3 regions of the Kitasatospora sp. NPDC054795 genome follow, and region 2 is predicted to be linked to each of the others. Evidence: riboswitches for the same ligand, from Rfam matches in the RefSeq annotation. Region 2 holds a riboswitch; each other region holds the start of a gene.

Region 1 (5,597 bases), on a different contig from region 2:
GGTGGCGCGGGTGCGGGACGTGCTGCCGGGGGTGCTGGAGCGGGTCGGGGCGCCCGAGGGGACGTGGGTGGAGGACAAGGGGCGGGCGGTGGCCGTGCACACCCGGCGGACGGCGGCGCCGGAGGAGGCGCTGCAGCTGCTGCGGGCGCCGGTGGGGGACCTGGCGGCCGAGCACGGACTGGTGGTGGAGCCCGGGCGGCTGGTGCTGGAGCTGCGGCCGCCGGGGGTGGACAAGGGGGCGGCGCTGACCGGGTTCCTGCGGGAGCGGGGGGCCCGTGCGGTGCTCTACGCGGGGGACGACCTGGGGGACGTGGCGGCCTTCGCCGCGGTGGAGAAGCTGCGGGGCGAGGGCGTGGCCGGGGTGCTGGTGTGCGCCGGTGCGGTGGGGGACGCGCCGGTGCGGGAGCTGGCCGACCGGGCGGATCTGGTGGTCGCCGGGCCGGAGGGGGTGGTGGAGCTGCTGGGGGCTCTCGGGGAGGCGCTCACAGGGCGTTGAGCTGGTCCAGGAACCACTGCTGCGGGGGGAGCGCGGTGGCCGCCGCGGCCAGGCGCCCGGTGCGGTCGGCGCGCTCCTTCGGGTCCATGGTGAGAGCGGCGTGGAGGGCGTCGGCGGTGGCGATGACGTCGTAGGGGTTGACGGTGAGGGCGTCGTCCTTGAGTTCGGCGTGGGCGCCGGCCTCGCGGGAGAGGACGAGGGCGCAGCCGTTGTCGGAGACCACCGGGACTTCCTTGGCGACCAGGTTCATGCCGTCGCGGATGGGGTTGACCAGGGCGACGTCGGCCAGGCGGTAGGCGGCGAGCGAGCGCGGGAAGTCGTCGTCGACGTGGAGGAGCAGCGGCTGCCAGGCGGGGGTGGCGAATTCGGTGTTGATCTCGTCGGCGAGGCGCTGGACGGTGGCCGTGTAGTCGCGGTACTCGGCCAGGTCGGTGCGGGAGGGGTAGGCGAAGGCGATGTGCACCACCCGGTCGTGCCACTCGGGGCGGGTGCGGAGCAGGTGCCGGTAGGCCTGGAGGCCGCGGACGATGTTCTTGCTCAGCTCGGTGCGGTCGACCCGGATGATGGTGCGGCGGTCGCCGACGGTCCGGCGGAGGGCGGCGAGGCGTTCGTCGACGTCGGGGCGGTGGGCGCGTTCGCGCAGGAAGTCGGCGTCGGCGCCGAGGGCGTGGACGCCGAGGCCCGTGGTGCGGCCGTCGAGGGCGACGGTGAGCGCGTCGTGGTCGACGGTCGCGTCCAGGAGGTCCTCGCAGCAGGCGGCGAAGGCGCGGGCCCAGCGTTCGGTCAGGAAGCCGGCCCGGTCGGCGCCCAGAATGCCGGTGAGGACGGCCCGGGCGACGTCGTCGGGCAGCATCCGGTAGTACTCGGGCGGGGCCCAGGGGGTGTGCGAGAAGTGGCCGATCCGCAGGTCGGGGCGGGCCGCCCGGAGCAGGGCCGGGACCAGGGAGAGGTGGTAGTCCTGGACCAGGACCGCGGCGTTCGGTGCGGCCTCGGCGGCCAGGGCCTCGGCGAAGGCCTCGTTGTACGCCCGGTAGGCGGCCCACTCGGTGCGGAAGCCGGCGTCGAAGGCGGGTGCCGTGGGCGTCGCGTAGAGCAGGTGGTGGACGAACCACAGGGTGGAGTTGGCGACGCCGTTGTAGGCGCGGGCGAAGGTCTGCGGGTCGATGTCCAGCATCCGTACGGCCTGGCCGCCGACCTCGTGGCCGGCCAGGTCTAGGCGGCCCCGCGGCGCCTCGGCGGCGGCTCTGCGGTCGGCGTCGTTGAGGGCGGCGCAGACCCAGACGGCGTTCGGGTCCGCGATGGCGGAGAGGCCGGAGACCAGTCCGCCGCCGCCGCGGCGCAGGGTCAGCGTGCCGTCGTCGGCGGTGCCGAAGGACACCGGTCCCCGGTTGGAGGCAACCAGGACGGGGGCGGTGCCGGTCGAGCTCGAACGGTTGGTCGTGAGATCGCCCATGGTTGGGATGTTGCCGGGGGTTCGGGGCGGCAAACCCCTCAATGACGGGTCGCGTATTCGGGGACGGTGTGCATCGGGGGGCGTTCCAGGGCGGTCACCGGGTGGGTGTGGGCGGTGAAGGCGCGGGTTTCCGGGTCGCGGGTGAACTGGGTGAGCCGGGGGTGGACGAGGTCGGCGGAGGCCTTGAGGCGGTGGGTGCGGTCGAGGCGTTCCAGGGCGGTCCGGTAGATGGTGGCGGCCATCCGGCCGAGGGCCTGGCCGTCCTGGTGGCGGTGGTGCCGGACGCCGACGTCCACCTGGGCCAGGGCGTCCAGGCCGGCCAGTTCCAGGGCGTCGACCAGCAGGCCGAGTTCGACGCCGTAGCCGGTGGGGAAGGGCAGCCGTTCGAGCAGTGAGCGGCGGGCCGCGTACTCGCCGCCGAGGGGCTGGACGAAACCGGCGAGTTCCGGCCAGTGGAGGTTGAGCAGGGGCCGGGCGACGAGTTCGGTGACCCGGCCGCCGCCGGCGGGCAGGACGGCGCCCTCGGATTCCAGCGGGCGGTCGTACATGGCCTTGACCAGCTGGATGGACTCGTCGGTCAGCAGCGGGCCGAGGATGCCGGAGACGAGGGCCGGGTCGAATTCGCGCAGGTCGGCGTCGACGAAGCAGACGATGTCGCCGCGGGTGATCAGCAGCGAGCGCCAGAGCACCTCGCCCTTGCCGGGGACGGCGGGCAGCCGGGGCAGGACGGCGTCGCGGTGCTCGACCCGGGCGCCGGCCTCGGCGGCGACGGCGGCGGTGGCGTCGGTGGAGCCCGAGTCGACGACGACGAGTTCGTCGACGAGCGGGAGGCGTTCCATCAGCTCGCGGCGGATGGTGCGGACGATGTCGCCGACGGTGGCCTCCTCGTCCAGGGCGGGGAGGACCACGCTGACGGTGCGGCCGGTGCGTTCCTTGGCGGCGAGGAGGGTGCGGACCGGCCGGTCGGCCGCGCTCCAGGAGCGGCGGCGCAGCCAGGACGCCGCCTGCGGGAGGAGCTCGGGAATCGGTTCGGCGGGCACGGAGGTCTCCTCGGCGGGGTCGGTGGGACGGGTCATCTCGCGTGGCGGACGCACCCGTTCAGGATTGACGCCTTCGGATACAGTCTTCGTACAGCGGTCGGACCTTTGCACGCCGGGGTCGCCGTTGAGCACCACCACAATTTCACAAGCTCATCCAGAGGGACTGAGGGAACGGCCCGTTGACGTCCCGGCAACCTTCCCGCGCGGCTGTCTGTCGACAGGCCCCGGCGGGACAGGTGCCAATTCCGGCCTGTGGCGCGACCGTGCCACGGGGAAGATGAGGAGAGAGGCCTCGCCATCATGGCTATCGACACTGCCGCACCCGTTTCCGTCGACCTCGGCCCCGCCGCCGCGCTGTCCTGTCGCGAGTGCGGCACCCGCTTCCCGCTCGGCCCCAGCTTCGCCTGCCTGGAGTGCTTCGGCCCGCTGGAGATCGCCTACGAGTTCGGCAGCGAGGGCGCCGAGGAGCTGCGCAAGCGGATCGAGGCCGGTCCGGCGTCCATCTGGCGGTACGCGCCGCTGCTGCCGGTTCCGGCCGACGTGGCGTCGAAGCCCAATCTGAACCCGGGGTGGACCCCGCTGGTGAAGGCGGACAACCTGGGCCGGGAGCTCGGTTTCACCGCCCAGCTGCACGTCAAGGACGACTCCGGGAACCCGACGCACTCGTTCAAGGACCGGGTGGTCGCCTGCGCGATCGAGGCGGCCCGGGCGTTCGGGTACACCACGCTGTCCTGCTCCTCCACCGGCAACCTGGCCGGCGCGGTGGGGGCGGCGGCGGCCCGGGCCGGGTTCCGGTCCTGCGTGTTCATCCCGCACGACCTGGAGCAGGGCAAGGTCGTCATGGCCGGGGTGTACGGCGGCGAGCTGGTCGGCATCGAGGGCAACTACGACGACGTGAACCGCTTCTGCTCGGAGCTGATCGGCGATTCGGCCGGCGAGGGCTGGGGCTTCGTCAACGTGAACCTGCGGCCCTACTACGGCGAGGGTTCCAAGACGCTGGCGTACGAGATCTGCGAGCAGCTCGGCTGGCGGCTGCCGGAGCAGATCGTGATCCCGATCGCCTCGGGCTCGCAGCTGACGAAGATCGACAAGGGCCTCCAGGAGCTGATCAGGCTCGGCCTGGTCGAGGACCGGCCGTACCGGATCTTCGGCGCCCAGGCCGAGGGCTGCTCGCCGGTGTCGGCCGCGTTCAAGGCCGGCCGGGACGTGATCAAGCCGGTCAAGCCGGACACCATCGCCAAGTCGCTGGCGATCGGCAACCCGGCCGACGGCCCGTACGTGCTGGACATCGCCCGCCGCACCGGTGGCGCGGTGGAGGATGTCACGGACGCCGAGGTCGTGGCGGCGATCCGGCTGCTGGCGCGGACCGAGGGCATCTTCGCCGAGACCGCGGGCGGGGTGACCGTCGGCGTGCTGAAGAAGCTGGTCGAGACCGGGCAGCTGGATCCGGCCAAGGAGACCGTCGCGATCAACACCGGCGACGGCCTGAAGACCCTGGACGCCGTCTCCGACGCCGGGATGACCGCCGTCATCCGCCCGACGCTGGACTCGTTCCGCGCCGCCGGCCTCGCGTCCGCCTGAACCACCCGATCGGCCCCGCCCCCGCTAGGAGAGTCATGAGCGCCAACGTCCGCATTCCCACCATCCTCCGCACCTACACCGACGGTGCCGCCGTGGTGACCGCCGAGGGTGCCACCCTGGCCGAGGTCGTCGCCGACCTGGAGAAGAACCACCCGGGCATCTCGGCCCGCATCCTGGACGACACCGGCAAGCTGCGCCGCTTCGTGAACGTCTACGTGAACGACGACGACGTGCGTTTCGCCGAGGGCCTGGCGACGGAGATCAAGGACGGCGCCGGCATCTCGATCATCCCGGCGGTGGCCGGCGGCTGCTGAGCCTTCGCGACCAACCCGCGGTCGCCCGCGCGTCCGGAATTCCGTTTCCCGTATGCGCGGGCGACCGCTGGCATTCCGGCCGGAATATTTCCCGGTCGAGTCGGAGTAGAGTGTGGCTCGGTTGGGAACAGGGTTTCCCTTTCGGCCCCCGCAGTGCTCGGCCCGGGGGCGTCCGGCCGGCGGGGCCGGCCCGTGAAACATGTCAGGCAGATGTCAGAATTCCCGCGGACATTTGAGTAATTCGTCCGCTATGTCCGGCGTGAAATGCCGAGATTATTCCGATTCGGCCCGTCCTGTCCCTTGATATCGAGGCGGAATTACCGGTGGCTGGCCCTGTTGCAGAGGGCGTCGATCCGGATACATTCAGCGGCGGTCGACGCAATCACCCGCTCGCCGGAAGCCGCCTGGCGTCCTGCACGGAGGGTTGCGGCGTGCACGGCTGCGCCCAGGGGGGGTTCCCCGGGCCGGCCTTCAACCAATCCGGGCCCGCGACCTGCGGGCGCGTGAAGGGCCAGCACAGCACTAGGGGAGTTCGGAATGGCTCAGGGCACCGTCAAGTGGTTCAACGCGGAGAAGGGCTACGGCTTCATCGCGGTCGACGGTGGTGCGGACGTCTTCGTCCACTACAGCGCGATCCAGATGGACGGCTACCGCACCCTCGAGGAGGGCCAGCGGGTCGAGTTCGAGATCTCTCAGGGACAGAAGGGCCCGCA
Region 2 (5,597 bases):
CGGCGTGCTCCGCCGCGGGCTCGGAGGAGTCGTTCGCCGCCCCGGCCCGGGCCTCGGCCGCAGCGGGCTGAAGCCCCTGGGCTTCGCCGGGCTCCTTCGCTGCGTCCACCACGTCCTCGGCTCCGATCCTGGTCCAGCGGGGCACGGCCGCGACCTCCCCCTGTCGTCACGCTCCGTGCGTCTTGTTCTGCATTGTCCCGTGCGGCGCGGGCGGGTGCGCCGCGCACCCACCCGCCGCGGCGGCGGGGATCAGCCCTGCTCGGTGGGGGCCTGCGCCCCCTCGGCACCCGGGCGGGCCACCAGCTCGACCTGGTCCACCGCGTTGCACCAGCGGCAGCGCACCGACTCGATGGTCTCGCTCAGCACCTCGGTCTCCTCGACCTTGGACTCGCCGGCCAGGTCGAAGTGCAGGAACTCGGTCACCCGCGCGGTGCGGGTCACGTCGAAGCGGGTGAGGTTGCCGCACAGGGTGCAGCGCCAGCGCGTCTCGGCGGTCAGGGCGGGGACGGTCATCGGGGGTCCTCTCGGGTGGTCCCTTCGTGGGCTAGGCGCTCCCCCCGGAGCCCCGGCATCGGCGGCGGGAGGCGGGAATGCCCGCCCCAAGCCTATTGCCTGGGGCAACCATCGCGGCCACCGGTCGCCCGAACACCCGGACTGGTCCACCTGCCGTAAACCGCCGTGTCACCTGCGGCGCCCGGAGGGATGCTTGGCCGCATGGCGCTCGCGGTCCCCGACGACACCGCCGCCCGGGGCGGCCGCCCGGCCGCGACCGTCCCGGCGGTCAGCTACGCCTTGATCGCGCTCAACACCCTGGTCTTCCTGCTCGGCCCGGCCGCCGGGCTCAACCCGCTGTACGGCACCGGCCGGGCCCGGGTCTGCGCGGAGCAGCGGTACGAGCAGCGCTGGGGCGCCGTCCCGGCCGAGGTGCTGGCCGGGCGGCCGCTGACCGCCGCGCAGCTGGCCGAGGCCCCCGACCCGGTCCCCGGCTGCCCGGCCGCCCCGACCCCGGGCAAGCACCCGGCCCTGTCCGTCCTCACCGGGCTCTTCCTGCACGCCGGCTGGCTGCACCTGCTGGGGAACCTGCTCTTCCTCCAGGTCTTCGGCCCCACCGTCGAACGGCGGCTGGGCCGGGCCCGGTACGCCGTCTTCTACCTGGCCGCCGGCAGCCTGACCACGTACGGCTTCGCGCTCGCCGAGGCGCACTCGCCGAACTCCACCCGGGTGCTCATCGGGGCCTCCGGGGCGATCGCGGCCGTGCTCGGCGCCTATCTGCGCCTCCACCCCCGGGCCCGCGTCACCACCCTCGTCCCGCTGCTGCTCTTCCTGCCGCTGCGCTTCCCCGCCTGGCTGGTGCTCGGCCTCTGGTTCGCCCTGCAGTGGTGGTCGGTGCACTCGGCCGGGCCCGGGGTGGCGTACCTGGTCCACGTGATCGGCTTCTCGGCCGGGTTCCTCTACGCCTGCACCGTGGTTCGCCACCCCCCGCGACGACCCGGCCGACGCCCGATACGCTGGCGCCACCCCACAAAGGAGCCCGAACTGTGATCACCGCCATCGTCCTGATCAAGACCAGTGTCGACCGCATCCCGGAGATCGCCGAATCCATCGCCGCCATCGACGGCGTCAGCGAGGTCTACTCGGTGACCGGGGGCTACAACCTGGTGGCGATGGTGCGGGTGCGCCGGCACGACGACCTGGCCGAGGTCATTCCGGGCCGGCTCAACAAGGTCCCGGGCGTGGCCCACACCGAGACCCAGATCGCCTTCCGCACCTACTCCCAGCACGACCTGGAAGCCGCCTTCGCCCTGGGCCTGGACGAGTAGCGCTCAGCCCTCGCTCAGCCCTCGCGCCGGCCCCGGTCGATCTGCACCGTCGCGACGCAGCGCCCGCCCTCGTTGCGGTAGTTCCAGGCCGCCCCGTCCGTGACCAGCTCCCGGACGGCGGTCAGGAAGCGGTCGACGTGCTCGTCCGGCGTCCCGGCGCCGAAGCTCACCCGGATCGCGTTCAGGCTGCGCTCGCCCGGCAGCGAGGGCTCCGGCGCCCCGCACTCGGACGGAGCGACGTCCTCGTCCCCGAGCAGCGTGCGCACCAGCGGGTGGGCACAGAACAGGCCGTCGCGCACCCCGATGCCGTACTCGGCGGACAGCGCGGCCGAGAAGTGCGAGCTGTTCCAGCCCCGGACGACGAAGGACAGCACGCCGACCCGGGCGGAGTCGGAGCCGAACAGGTTCAGCACCTTGACCTGCGGGATCTGCGCCAGCCCGGCCGTCAGCCGGGCGATCAGCTGCTGCTCGCGGGCCTCCAGCGCCTCGAAGCCGGCCTCGGTCAGGGCCCGGCAGGCCGAGGCGATCGCGTAGGCGCCGATGACGTTCGGCGAGCCGGCCTCGTGCCGGGCCGGACCGGTGTGCCACTGCACGGCCACCGAGCCGTCGCTCTCCCGGGCCACCGTCCGGGTCGCCCCGCCGCCGGCCAGGTACGGCTCGGCCGCGTCCAGCCAGTCCGCCCGGCCGGCCAGCACCCCGGCGCCGAACGGCGCGTAGATCTTGTGGCCGGAGAAGGCGATCCAGTCGACGTCCAGCTCGCGGACCGAGACCCGGTGGTGCGGCGCCAGCTGGGCGGCGTCCAGCACCACCCGGGCGCCGTGCCGGTGCGCGGTCCGGGTCAGCTCGGCGACCGGCCACAGCTCGCCGGTCACGTTGGAGGCGCCGGTGACGCAGAGCAGCTTGGGGCCCTCGGGCGCCCCGGCGAGGGCTGCGTCCAGCGCGGCCACCGCCTCGGCCCGGGAGCGCGGTGCCCGCAGGTAGGTGACACCCAGTCCGGCGTGCGCCCAGGGCAGCAGCGAGGCGTGGTGCTCGGTCTCGAAGGCGAACACCCGGGTGCCGGCCGGAACGGCCGCGGCCAGCAGGTTGAGCGAGTCGGTGGTGGCCCGGGTGAAGACCACCTCGTCGCCCTCGCGCAGGTCGAGGAACTCGCCGACGGTGCGGCGGCTCTGCTCGAACAGGTCGGTGGACAGCTGGGAGAGGTACCCGGCCCCACGGTGGACGCTGCCGTAGTACGGCGCGTAGGCGGCGACGTCGTCCCACACCCGCTGGAGCGCCGGGGAGCTGGCCGCGTAGTCCAGCGCCGCGTAGCCGACCTTCTCACCGTTGGCGAGCGGGACCTGGACATCGGCGCCGAGGACGGCGAGCGGGGCGCAGGTCTCGGTGATGGCGAGAGCGGACATGAGGATGCACTCCTTCAGGGGTGAGGGACCCCGGGAGTGCTGCTCGTCCGGCGTCCGCGCTTGTCGCACGGACGGCTTGCCGTGACGACCCGGTCCTCACCCAGGGCACCCCGCCACGGACGGAGGGTTGCCGGACAGCCAGCTGGGGCTTCGCGCTGTCACTCATGACCTGGCGAAGACTCTAGGCCGCGTCCATCGGGTGGTCAAACGGGCATCCAACATCCGGACAGCGCGGGAGCCCGTACCGGCGTTCCGGCACGGGCTCCCCAACTACCGCCTCAGATCCGGCTGGTGGCCTCCGACCAGCGTCGCAGCAGGTCCTGCGCGGCACCGGAGTCGATCGCCTCCGCGGCCCGCTCCATGCCGGCCGCCAGCTGCTCGGCGAGCGGCGCCTCGCCGAGGTCCAGCGCGACCAGCGCCGCCGCCGTGTTCAGCAGAACGGCGTCCCGCACCGGCCCGTGCTCCCCCGCCAGCAGCCGCCGCGCGACCTCGGCGTTGTACGAGGCGTCCGCCCCGCGCAGCGCTTCGATGCCGACCAGTTCGATGCCGACGTCCCGCGGGTCGAAGGTGGTCTCGGTGACCACCCCGTCGCGCACCAGCCAGACCTGCGAGGTGGTGGTGATGGTCAGCTCGTCCAGCCCGTCGTCGCCGCGGAAGACCAGCGCCGTCGCGCCCCGTTCGGCCAGCACCCCGGCGATCAGCCCGGCCAGCCGGGTGTCGAAGCAGCCGATGGCGTGCGCGGTGACCTTGGCCGGGTTGGTGAGCGGGCCGAGGATGTTGAAGGAGGTCGGCACCCCGAGGTCGCGCCGCGCGGTCGCGGCGTGCCGCATCGAGGGGTGGAACTTGGCCGCGAAGCAGAAGGTGAGACCGACCTCCTCGGCCACCTCGGCGACCCGCTGCGAGGAGAGGTCCAGCGCCACCCCGAGCTTCTCCAGCACGTCCGAGGAGCCGCTGGTGGAGGAGGCCGACCGGTTGCCGTGCTTGACCACCTTGGCGCCGGCGGCCGCCGCGACGATCGCCGACATGGTGGAGATGTTGACGGTCTTCGCCCGGTCCCCGCCGGTGCCGACGATGTCCACCGCCGGTCCGGGGATCTCCAGCGGCTCGGCGTGCTCGTACATCGCGTCGACCAGGCCGGCGATCTCCTCGACCGACTCGCCCTTGGCCCGCAGAGCGATCATGAACCCGGCCACCTGCACGGGGGACGCCTCGCCGCTCATGATCCGGTCCATCGCCCACGCGGTGGAGGCGCGGTCGAGGTCCTCCCCCTGCAACAGCGCCGCCAGGAGGTCCGGCCAGGTGCGGATCACCTGCGCGGGGTCGCTACCGCCGTTCGCAGGGTTCACGTTCACCATGGCTGACTCCAGCTGTTTGTCGGTTCCCCGCTCCGGGGGGACGTCCGTACGGATGGAGCCAGCCTATCGAGCGAAGCGGCCGCTTCTACCCCCCTCTTTTCCAGTTGCCGGGGGGGAATTCAGCGGACGGCCGGAGTCCGCTTCGCCAGTCGCGCCCGCAGCAGGGTGGCGACCGCCCCGGCCAGCGCCACCGGCTCCACCGGGCGGGAGATGGCGGCGTCCGCCCGGCTCCAGGCGGCGAGCCAGGAGTCCTGCGGCCGGCCGATCAGCACCAGCACCGGCGGGCAGCCGTAGATCTCGTCCTTGAGCTGGCGGCCGAGCCCCAGCCCCCCGGCCGGAACGGCCTCGCCGTCCAGCACGCAGAGGTCCACGCCCCCCTTCTCCAGTGCCTTGAGCACCGCGGGGGTGGTCGCGCACTCCAGGTAGGACAGTTCCGGAAGATCCTCGGCGGGCCGACGGCCGAGCGCCGTCAGCACCTGCTCGCGGGTGTTGCGGTCGTCGCTGTAGACGAGGACGGTGAGCGTCTCATCGGTCGTGTACGCCATGGACCCTGCTCCCTCAAGTGTGATCCGGACCACGTTCGCCTGATCCGGATGCTACTCCCGATCACCGTCCGCCGAGTCCCCCTCGCGCACGATCCGTCCCGAGCCGCCGCGCCCCGGGCTCACCCGCCCGGAGGACGGCCCGTCACCCGGTCCCGTCCAGTCCACCCGTACGGCCGACCCCGGGCCCGTCCCCTTACCTCCCACGGCTGGTCCGACCGTGCAGCGACGCGCCGGGCAACGGGGTCGCGGGCCCCTCCGAGGAACCATCAGAAAAGGGACACGCCGCTGCTCAACCCCCGTCCGGGCACTCCGGCACCCCCCAAGGGGGCATACCGCACGCACCGGACACTCCGAGGGACACCCCCCGACGTGAAGACGGAATAAGGGACCGACATAATGTCCGTCGTGGCGACAGCAACAGCAGTAGAAACCGGGCACGCGCACGGATCGGTCAACCGGCCGAACATGGTCAGCGTC
Region 3 (5,597 bases), on a different contig from region 2:
GCAGACCGTCAACCGGCTGGTCACCGATCACCCGGTGGAGTCCGTGGAGGTCACCCTGTTCGGCGAGCGGCCCCGGCACACCGCCGTCACCCTGCGCTGGCCGGGCGAGGACCCGCTGCTGGACCCGTGGTACCAGGTACGGGTCGCCACCGCCGCGCTCACCGGCGACCTCGCCTCCGTCCCGGTCCGCCCCTACCTGGCCGCCGACGACCACGTGGAATGCCTGATCGCCCTCGCCGAGGAGGGGCTCGGGCGCGCCTTCCTCGCGGGCGACGTGATCGACGTGGCCCAGCTCGCCGGGCAGCCCTTCGACCCCGTCGAGACCGCCGCGGTGGTCGCCGCCTACCGGCTCGCCCCGGAGGCCGCGGCCCTCCTCGACCTCGCCGCCGAACACGTGCCGCTCGGCTCCCTGCGGGACGTGCGCACCGTCCTGGAGACCGAGGTCGCCCCCGAACGGCGCCGCCGCCGCGGCCGCCACCGCCCGCTCCGGCCGCGCCACGGCACCCTGCTGCGCCGCACCGTCATCCGGCACCGGTGGGACGAGGCCCTGCTGCTCCCGGCCGGCGACGCGACCCTGCTGCTCACCCCGGTCGCCGACTACCTGCTCGGCCCCGAGGGCACCCGGCCGACGGCCTCCGAACGCGCCGCCGCCCTCGCCGCCCTGAGCGACTGGGACACCACCGCCCCCGGCGGCCCGGACCGGGCCCCGTGCACCGGCCTGCCGGAGCCGCGCCACCGCTGAGCGGGCCCGCGGGCGGCGGCCGGGGGTGGGGGTCGGAGGTGGGGATCGGAAGTGGGGGGCTTGCCGAGCGGCCCGGGAAGTCTTGTATCGTTCCTGGCGAATCATCCAGAGGGGTGGAGGGACCGGCCCTACGAAGCCCCGGCAACTCCCCGTTCGACCCGGCGTCCGAAGTACGCGCCGTGCCGTCCGGGGGCAGTGCCAACTCCGGCCTGTCGCCACTGTGGCGCGGGAAAGATGAGGAGACACGGTGCTCTCTGTGCTGTCCTTCGCCCGGGCGCTTCCCGCCCCGGCGCTTTCGCGTACCCGTCTCGTGCCCGGCGCAGGCAATCGGCCGTTTCCCCCGGCCCGTCCTCGCTGACCACACCCCCCGGCTCCCCGCCAGGAGCCGCCGTGAGCAGCGACCGTCCGCTGCTCCGGGCCCCGAGACTGGAGTACCCCCACATGGAGAACACGAGCGGCGTCGGCGTGCTCGACAAGGTCACCTCGATCCTCGGCACCCTGGAGGCCGGCCCCGCCACGCTGGGCGGCCTGGTCGCCGCCACCGGCATGGCGCGGCCCACCGCCCACCGGCTGGCCGTCGCACTCGAACGCCACCGTCTGGTCAGCCGGGACAACCAGGGCCGGTTCATGCTCGGCCCGCGGCTCGGCGAGCTCGCGACGGCGGCCGGGGAGGACCGGCTGCTGGCCGCGGCCGGCTCGGTCCTCGCCCAGCTGCGCGACATCACCGGCGAGAGCGCCCAGCTCTACCGCCGGCAGGGCGAGGTGCGGATCTGCGTGGCCGCCGCCGAGCGCCTCACCGGCCTGCGCGACACCGTTCCGGTGGGCGTCACCCTTCCCATGAAGGTCGGCGCCGCCGCCCAGATCCTGCTCGCCTGGGAGGAGCCCGAACGGCTCCACCGCGGACTGCAGGGCGCCCGCTTCACCGCCACCGCGCTGAGCGGCGTACGGCGCCGGGGCTGGGCCCAGTCGGTCGGCGAGCGCGAACTCGGGGTGGCCTCCGTCTCCGCGCCGGTCCGCGGCCAGTCCAACCGGGTGGTCGCCGCCGTCACGGTGTCCGGGCCGATCGAACGCCTCACCCGGCACCCCGGCGCCCAGCTCTCCCAGGCCGTCGTCGAGGCCGCCCATCGGCTCACCGAGGCGCTGCGCCACCCCTGAGCCGGGGCCCCGCCCGCATCCGGCCCCCGGCTGCATCGGGGCCCCGACACGGGCGGGCCCGCCTGCCCCGGGCTCAGGCCCGGGGCAGCAGCACGGTGCGGGAGGGACGGGGGATCCGGCTGATCACCGAGCCGATCAGGGTGCCGATCGACACTCCGAAGACCGCCGACACGGCCGTCAGCACCGACTGCGCGCCGTTCCCGACCTCGATCTGCGCGGTGTGCAGCAGGCCGAAGGAGCCCGGTACCACGATCCAGAACGCCGGGAGGTAGAGCACCTGCCAGAGCGGACCGCCCGGCAGCCAGTGCACCAGGGTGGCCGCGGCCGCGGCGGTGACCGCGCCGGCCAGGCCGCCGACCGCCGCGCCGTGCGCCGACCCCACCACCACCTGGACCGTGACGCTGACCGCGATCACCACGACGATCCACGGGACGGCCGAGGGCGGGGTGTTCACGCTGACCACCACGCCGGCCACCGCGAGCGCCAGCCCCAGCGCGATCACCCACCAGCTCGGCCTGGCCACCTGCACGTCCGCCAGCGCGGCGGCCGGCACGCCGGCCGCCGTCGCGGCCGCGGCCACCCCGGCGAGGAACAGCGCCAGCTGCACCGCACCGGACACCAGCCGGGCCGTACCCGCGCTGGCCGCACCCGCGGCGATCTCCGACAGCCCGGTGACGAGCAGTCCGCCGGGAAGCAGGATCGCCAGCGTGGCCACGATGGTCCGCAGCGGGCCCTCCAGCAGCCCGGCCCGGGCGAGCGAGAGAACCAGCAGCGCGACCAGGAACCCGGCGGTGACGGGCAACAGCGGCCGCAGGTACGGCAGCCGCCGGGCGAGCACGGTCAGCCCCACGACGATCAGTGAGCCGAGCCCGGCCGCCAGCACGTTCGCCGCCACCGGCTGGAGGAAGAGGCAGACCCCCACCCCGACCGGCAGCGCCCCGAGGTCCGACACCCACGCGGGCCGGCGGGCCGGCGCCCGCCGGATCCCGTCCAGCTCGGCGAGCGCCCGCCGCCCGTCGAGCTCGCCCGCCCGCAGCCGGTGCACCAGGTGGAGGACGTCGGCCGTCTGCTCGAACCGCAGCGCGGTGCCGACCGGCTGGAACCGGGTGGCGTCGTCCGGCCCCAGCGCGACGAAGAGCCCGTTGGTCAGGGCGGCGACCCGTACCTCCGGCGCCCCCAACGCCCGCCCCAGCCAGTGGAGTTCCTCTTCGACGTCATGGACGGGCAGGCCGCCGCCCAGCAGGGCTTCGCCCAGTTCGAGCAGCAGACGGCGGAGCGGGTCGGGCGGGGCGTCGGTGCCCCGGACCGGGGGAGACTTGCTTGGCATGGCAGGTATCGTCCCATCCCGCCCGAATCGGTCCGACTCTGCCCCGGTCTGATCGGTTCTGCTCGCGGGCGAGCGGGTGTCCCGCCTCGCATCCGACCCCGGGCAGCAGCATCGCTTTAAACCTGTGTGGGCAGGTGTTCGCGGGGCCGCCGAAGCTCGTGCCGGCGGTGCGGATCCCGGACGGATCCGCACCGCCGGGCGCTGTCACGGGCGGACGGTGAGCACCAGCTTCCCGGTGACCCGGCCCGTCTCGCCCTCGGCGTGGGCCTCGGCGGCCTCGGCGAGCGGGTAGGCGCCGGAGACGTGGACGCGCAGCTGCCCGGACTCGGCGAGGGCGGCGATCGCGGCCATCCCGGCCCGGTCGTGCTCGACCAGCAGGGTCTTCGCCGTCACGCCCAACTCGGCGGCACGCTCGGCCAGTCCGTCGAGGTCGTGGGGCAGGATCGACACCAGGACGCCGCCGGGCCGGAGCGTCTCCAGGGAGCGCAGCCGGTCCTCCCCGCCGAGCGGGTCGAGGACCACGTCGACGTCCCGGGCCTCCTGCGCGAAGTCGGCGGTGCGGTAGTCGATCACCTCGTCCGCGCCCAGGTCCCGGACGAAGTCGTGCTTGGCGGCGGACGCGGTGCCGATGACGTACGCGCCGCGCGCCTTGGCGATCTGCACGGCGACGTGCCCCACGCCGCCGGCCGCCGCGTGCACCAGGACCCGCTGCCCCGGCCGGACCTGCGCCGTGTCGACGAGGGCCTGCCAGGCGGTGAGCGCCACCAGCGGGAGCGCGCCCGCCTCGACGTGGGTCAGTGCGGCGGGCTTGGGCACGAAGGCCCGGGCGGGGCCGGTGACGTACTCGGCGTGCGAGCCGGCGCCGTACGGGTAGGGCAGCATGCCGAAGACCTCGTCGCCCGGGGCGAAGAGCGAGACGCCGAGGCCGACCGCCGCGACGGTCCCGGAGACGTCCCAGCCGAGGGTGAACGGGGGCTGCCCGAGGAAGATGCCGCGCTCGCGGTGCTTCCAGTCGGTGGGGTTGACCCCGGCGGCGTGGACGGCGACGAGGATCTGGCCGACGCCGGGCGTGGGTCGTTCGACCTCGGCCTCGTGGAGGACGTCCGGGGCGCCGAGGGTGGTCTGGGTGACGGCTCGCATCGTGTTCGTGGTCATGGACCAAGCCTGCGACCGGGGTCCTGACCTGCGAAATGGCAAGATGGTCAAAGACCGATAGGATCGTGCCATGCCTGCGATCGCACCCCGCGGCCACCGCGGCTCCGGCGCCCTCGGTCTCCGCGGCGCCCTCGGCTTCCCCGGCGACCGGCCGCCGCACCGCGTGGTGGTCCTCGCCCTCGACGGCGTGTACCCCTTCGAGCTGGGCATCCCCAACCGGGTCTTCCCCGGCGTGCCGGGAGCGTACGAGGTGGTGACGTGCGCCGCGGCCGACGACCGGACAGTCGCCACCGACGCCGACTTCACGATCACCGTCGGGCACGGGCCCGAGGCGCTGGAGAGCGCCGACACGGTCGTCATCCCGCCCTACGCCCTGCACCGCGTCACCGCCGACCCGCCGGACGCCGAGCGCGCGGCCCTCGCCCGGATCCGCCCCGGCACCCGCATCGTCTCCATCTGCACCGGCGCGTTCGCCCTGGCGGCCGCCGGCCTGCTCGACGGACGCCCCGCCACCACCCACTGGGCGCTGGCGCCGGCCTTCCGCCGGATGTTCCCCCACGTCGCCCTGGACGCCGACGTGCTGTTCGTCGACGACGGCGACATCCTCACCTCGGCGGGCGCCGCCTCCGGCCTCGACGTGTGCCTGCACGTGGTGCGCTCCGACCACGGCAGCGCCGTCGCCAACCAGGTCGCCCGGTACTGCGTGGTGCCGCCCTGGCGCGAGGGCGGCCAGGCCCAGTACATCGAACAGCCGGTGCCGCCGGAGGGCGCCAACGGCACCGCCGCGACCCGGGCCTGGGCCCTGGAACACCTCGACCGCCCGCTCGCCCTGCGGGAGTTGGCCGCGCACGCGCGGATGAGCCCGCGCACCTTCGCCCGCCGCTTCCAGGAGGAGACCGGCACCAGCCCCGGCCGCTGGCTGATCCAGCAACGGCTGCACCGCGCCCGCCACCTGCTGGAGAGCAGCGACCTCCCGGTCGACCGGATCGCCACCGAGATCGGCTTCGCCACCGGCGCCTCGCTGCGCCAGCACCTGCACGCGGCGATCGGGGTGTCGCCCCAGGCCTACCGGGCCACCTTCCGCGGCCGGGCCGCCGCTCCGAGCCGGACCTGACCGGCCGTCGACCCGGTTCCCCGCTCCCGCTCCGGCTCTGTCGCTGGTCAGGGCCCCGGCGGAGCGGAAATCCAGGTGCGGACGGGCCGGTTCGCACTCGTATA

What was found. Region 2 has a riboswitch for S-adenosylmethionine ahead of ACWGJO_RS27830 (aminotransferase class V-fold PLP-dependent enzyme). Riboswitches for the same ligand answer to the same signal wherever they lie in the genome.
Region 1: it holds a riboswitch for S-adenosylmethionine, as region 2 does, so the genes downstream of both, thrC (threonine synthase) here and ACWGJO_RS27830 (aminotransferase class V-fold PLP-dependent enzyme) in region 2, are expected to answer to the same signal.
Region 3: it holds a riboswitch for S-adenosylmethionine, as region 2 does, so the genes downstream of both, ACWGJO_RS04300 (IclR family transcriptional regulator) here and ACWGJO_RS27830 (aminotransferase class V-fold PLP-dependent enzyme) in region 2, are expected to answer to the same signal.

Annotation. Positions count from the first base shown of each region.
Region 1 covers NZ_JBSHAP010000131.1:3,871-9,467, forward strand. Annotated here, with positions in the region: gene otsB (trehalose-phosphatase) at 1-496, shown strand, start outside; gene ACWGJO_RS33935 (alpha,alpha-trehalose-phosphate synthase (UDP-forming)) at 483-1,949, opposite strand; gene ACWGJO_RS33940 (glucosyl-3-phosphoglycerate synthase) at 1,988-3,025, opposite strand; SAM riboswitch class I at 3,137-3,273, shown strand; gene thrC (threonine synthase) at 3,290-4,570, shown strand; gene ACWGJO_RS33950 (ubiquitin-like small modifier protein 1) at 4,606-4,884, shown strand; gene ACWGJO_RS33955 (cold-shock protein) at 5,422-5,597, shown strand, end outside.
Region 2 covers NZ_JBSHAP010000088.1:20,617-26,213, forward strand. Annotated here, with positions in the region: gene ACWGJO_RS27810 (NYN domain-containing protein) at 1-109, opposite strand, end outside; gene ACWGJO_RS27815 (hypothetical protein) at 250-513, opposite strand; gene ACWGJO_RS27820 (rhomboid family intramembrane serine protease) at 715-1,542, shown strand; gene ACWGJO_RS27825 (Lrp/AsnC family transcriptional regulator) at 1,539-1,820, shown strand; gene ACWGJO_RS27830 (aminotransferase class V-fold PLP-dependent enzyme) at 1,835-3,220, opposite strand; SAM riboswitch class IV at 3,272-3,390, opposite strand; gene trpD (anthranilate phosphoribosyltransferase) at 3,499-4,575, opposite strand; gene ACWGJO_RS27840 (response regulator) at 4,695-5,120, opposite strand; gene ctaE (aa3-type cytochrome oxidase subunit III) at 5,517-5,597, shown strand, end outside.
Region 3 covers NZ_JBSHAP010000007.1:53,888-59,484, reverse strand. Annotated here, with positions in the region: gene ACWGJO_RS04305 (hypothetical protein) at 1-742, shown strand, start outside; SAM riboswitch class I at 841-983, shown strand; gene ACWGJO_RS04300 (IclR family transcriptional regulator) at 1,184-1,897, shown strand; gene ACWGJO_RS04295 (threonine/serine exporter family protein) at 1,971-3,224, opposite strand; gene ACWGJO_RS04290 (NADP-dependent oxidoreductase) at 3,429-4,379, opposite strand; gene ACWGJO_RS04285 (GlxA family transcriptional regulator) at 4,543-5,493, shown strand.